2 regions of the Streptomyces sp. NPDC043878 genome follow, and region 1 is predicted to be linked to the other one. Evidence: predicted binding sites of a transcription regulator. Region 1 holds the regulator's gene; the other holds the start of a gene.

Region 1 (2,199 bases):
GGCGGCGGTTTCTCGCTGACGGACCCCTGCCCGGACTGCAAGGGCCGCGGCCTGATGGCCGAGAACCCCTGCGAGGTCTGCCACGGCAGCGGCCGCGCCAAGTCGTCCCGGACCATGCAGGTCCGCATCCCGGCCGGGGTGAGCGACAACCAGCGCATCCGTCTGCGCGGCAAGGGCGCGCCCGGCGAGCGGGGTGGACCGGCCGGTGACCTGTACGTCGTCGTGCACGTGGACGCGCACCCGGTCTTCGGCCGCAGGGAGGACAACCTGACCGTCACCGTCCCGGTGACGTTCACGGAGGCGGCGCTCGGCGGCGAGGTCAGGGTGCCCACCCTGGGCGGCCCGCCGGTGACGCTCAAGCTGCCGCCGGGCACACCCAACGGCCGTACCATGCGCGCCCGTGGCAAGGGCGCGGTCCGCAAGGACGGCACCCGCGGTGACCTGCTGGTCACCGTGGAGGTGAGTGTTCCGACGGATCTGTCGGGGAAGGCTCGTGACGCGCTGGAGGCGTATCGCGAGGCGACCGCGGGTGAGGACCCGCGGGCGGAGCTGTTCCAGGCCGCGAAGGGAGCTTGATCCGAGATGGACGGTCGTCGACGCAACCCGTATGAACTGACCGAGGAAACCCCGGTCTACGTCATCTCGGTGGCGGCCCAGCTCTCCGGTCTGCACCCGCAGACGCTGCGCCAGTACGACCGTCTGGGCCTGGTCTCTCCCGACCGCACCGCCGGCCGGGGCCGCCGCTACTCGGCCCGTGACATCGAACTGCTCCGCCAGGTGCAGCAGTTGTCCCAGGACGAGGGCGTCAACCTGGCCGGAATCAAGCGGATCATCGAGCTGGAGAACCAGGTCGCCGCCCTGCAGTCCCGGCTGGCGGAGATGGAGGCGGCCCTGGACGGCGCGGCGGCCGCGATGCAGCAGCGCGAGGCCGCGGTGCACGCCTCCTACCGGCGGGACCTGGTTCCGTACCAGGAGGTGCAGCAGACCAGCGCGTTGGTGGTGTGGAGACCCAAGCGGCAGCAGCCGTCGGACTGAACCCAAGCGCGCGGGAACATGGTGGTGAAGGGGCCCGGGGAGCGTTCCCCGGGCCCCTTCACCTGCGCTGGCAGGGCCCCGTCCGCCCGTTGTCCGCAGGGAGCTTCACGGCCCGTCGGAAGAGGCTCGGTGTAGAGTCCGTGAAGACTGTTCTGCGGCGATTCCCTCACGTCTTCACATGCAAAGCGGAGCGTGGCGTTGTCATCTCGTTAAGTGGTTTCGCTTGACGCTGGGGGGCGTGGCCGCGTTGGCTTTTCAGTCATCTGGGTCGCAATGCTGCGTCCACGTCCGGAAGGCACCAGAAGTGAGCACCCCCATGCGTCGTATCGCCATATCCGTGGCCGCGTCCACAATGACTCTTTCGCTGGCCGCATGCGGCGCCCTGGGGGTTTCGGGGGACAGCGCAGACGCGAGCCCGACCAAGGGCAACGACATCACGGTGGGCGTCCTGATGCCGGAGAAGACGAACACCCGGTACGCCGAGTTCGACTACCCGATCATCAAGGCGAAGGTCGCCTCCCTCACCAAGAAGCAGGGCCGGACCGTCTACGCCAACGCCGGTGCCGACGCGGACACGCAGGCCGGCCAGATGCAGCAGATGATCGACGACAAGGTCGACGTCATCCTGCTCGACGCGGTCGACGCGCATCTCATCGCGGGCACGGTGAAGAAGGCCAAGGACGCCGGCATCCCGGTCATCGCCTACGACCGGCTGGCCGAGGGCCCGATCGACGCCTACGTGTCCTTCGACAACGAGCTCGTCGGCGAGGTGCAGGGCCGTTCCGTGCTGGAGGCGCTGGGTGCGGGGGCCGACTCCTCCGACAAGGTCGTGATGATCAACGGCTCGACCACCGACCCCAACGCCAAGCAGTTCAAGACCGGCGCGCTCTCCGAGCTGGAGGGCAAGGTGACGATCGCCGACTCGTTCGACACCGACAAGTGGAGCCCGGAGCTGGCCCAGTCGCACATGGCCGAGACGATCAACAGGATCGGCAAGGACAACATCGCCGCCGTGTACTCCGCCAACGACGCCATGGCCGGCGGTGTCATCAAGGCGCTGGAGGCCGCGGGCGTCACCAAGCTGCCGCCGATCACCGGTCAGGACGCGGAACTCGCGGCGGTGCAGCGGATCGTGGCCGGCGAGCAGTACATGAGCGTCTACAA
Region 2 (2,199 bases), on a different contig from region 1:
GCCAGGTACTCGGTGATGCGCTCCTTCACGTCCTCCAGGCCGGCGTGCTCGGCGTCGAGGACGGCCTTGGCGCCCTGGATGTCGTAGGCGTCCTCGGTACGGTCGTTCCACGGCAGTTCGAGCACGGTGTCGAGCCAGGTGCGGATCCAGGAGCCCTCGGGCGACTGGTCGCTGGAGCGCTCCAGCTTGTCGACCTCCTTGAGGGCGGCCTCACGGACCTTCTCGGGCAGGTCGGCGGCCTCGACGCGGGCGCGGTAGTCGTCGGACTCCTCGCCGTCCTGCTCGCCGTTGAGGTCGCGCAGTTCCTTGCGGACGGCTTCGAGCTGGCGGCGCAGCAGGAACTCGCGCTGCTGCTTGTCCACGCCCTCCTGGACGTCCTTGGCGATGGTCTCGGCGACGTCCTGTTCGGCGAGGTGGTCGCGCAGGTGCTGGGTGGCGAGCTTGAGACGGGCCACCGGGTCGGCGGTCTCCAGCAGCTCCACCTTCTGCTCGGTGGTCAGGAACGGCGAGTAGCCGGAGTTGTCGGCGAGCGTGGAGACGTCGTCGATGGCCTGCACCCGGTCGACCACCTGCCAGGCGCCGCGCTTGCGCAGCCAGGCGGTGGCCAGGGCCTTGTACTCCTTCACGAGGTCGGTGACGTGACCGGGCAGCGGCTCGGGCACGCTCTCCTCGATCCGCGTCCCCTCGACCCACAGGGCCTTGCCGGGGCCGGTGGTGCCGGCGCCGATCCGCACGCGGCCGCGGCCACGGATCAGGGCGCCCGGGTCGCCGTCGGCCAGCCGGCCGACCTGCTCGACGGTGCCGAGCACGCCGGTGCCCGGGTAGGACCCGTCGACGCGCGGGACCAGCAGGACCTGCGGCTTGCCGGGTCCGGAGCCGGCGGCGGACTGGGCGGCCTCCACCGCGGCCCGTACGTCGGCGTCGTTCAGGTCGAGCGGGACCACCATTCCGGGCAGCACGACCTCGTCGTCGAGCGGCAGCACAGGCAGAGTGAGCGGTGTGGACGTCGAAGCCATGATCTCCCCTTCGGCATTCAAGTTGAGCTATGCCGACTCAATGCAGGGGCGCCGCCGAATGTTCCCCGGGAGGGCGTCCGTTCGCTCTGGGCGATCACGGAGCGGTGCCGACGACGGGATCACGGCGGACGGCGCGGGCCTCGCGCCGCACCGCCCGTCCGTGCAACCCCGATCGGGGCTACTTGATGCCCGCCGCCGGGGCCACGGTCCGCGCCCGCCGCTGCCGGCGGACGAAAGGCCAGGTCGCGACGCCCGTGGACAGGGCTATCAGATGGCCCCACTCCGTCATGGGATCGGTGAACGCGAACAGGTCGAGGACCAGCGCCCCGCCGACGAGCGCCAGGAGCGACCGGCCGAGCCAGGGGCTGAGGAGTCCGGCCAGGGCGCCGGTGGCGGCGGCCACGCCGAAGCTGACGCCGTAGTCGAGGCGGTGCAGCGAACTCGCCGGAAGGTGCCCCGCCAGGACGGCGACGCCGACGGGGACCTCGGTGGCGAGGGTGGCGAGGACATGCCCCAGGAGGAACACGCCGGCCGCCCGCGGGCCGCCGATCCGCCGCTCCAGCGCGGTGAGGACCAGCACGAGTCCGAGCGCGTACGTCGAGGTGATCCCGCCCGCGATCCACAGGGCGCTGGCGAACAGCACCAGCACGGGCGTGTGCACGAGGTGCGCCACATCGGTGCTCGAACCCTGGTGCAGGGCGTGCACGACGGCCGGGTCGGCCTGGGCGGTGACGGCCGAGGTGACGGCGAGGACGAGGACGTAGACGAAGGTGAACGGTGTCGCGGCCGGTGTGGGAAGCAGGCGCCAGGCGCGCGGGATGCGGCGGGGCGCGGCGGCGGATGTCCGGGCCGGCACGGACGCGGGTGTCCCGACCTGCGCGGCGGCGGACGTCCCAGTCGGCACGGCGGGGGTCGTCCGGGCTGACTCGGCCGTACCGGCGGCGGATGACCAGGCCCGCGCGGACGCGGACGTCCCGGCCGGCACCTCGGCCGACGTCCCGGCCCGCGCGGCCGGGGTCGGCCGGGCCGACTCGGCCGTACCGGCGGCGGATGTCGTGCCGCGCTGGCGCGGGACCCCGTCCAGGAACCCGGGCCCAGCCGGCGGGCGCGCGCCGGCGGACGGGTTTCGGGGCGCCGCCCGCTCCGGCGCGTCGACCGTTTCCATCTGCTCCACGGTGAGGGC

What was found. The regulator HspR, encoded in region 1, represses chaperone genes until heat shock. The targets are predictions, from matches to a motif close to TTGAGNNNNNNNNNCTCAA.
Region 2: the regulator HspR is predicted to act here: its motif matches at 1,039-1,057, upstream of lon (endopeptidase La).

Annotation. Positions count from the first base shown of each region.
Region 1 is NZ_JBWKDW010000002.1:441,292-443,490, forward strand. Features, by position in the region: gene dnaJ (molecular chaperone DnaJ) at 1-576, shown strand, start outside; gene AC07AZ_RS05690 (heat shock protein transcriptional repressor HspR) at 583-1,035, shown strand; gene AC07AZ_RS05695 (sugar ABC transporter substrate-binding protein) at 1,352-2,199, shown strand, end outside.
Region 2 is NZ_JBWKDW010000018.1:111,021-113,219, forward strand. Features, by position in the region: gene lon (endopeptidase La) at 1-1,016, opposite strand, end outside; gene AC07AZ_RS24555 (rhomboid-like protein) at 1,195-2,181, opposite strand.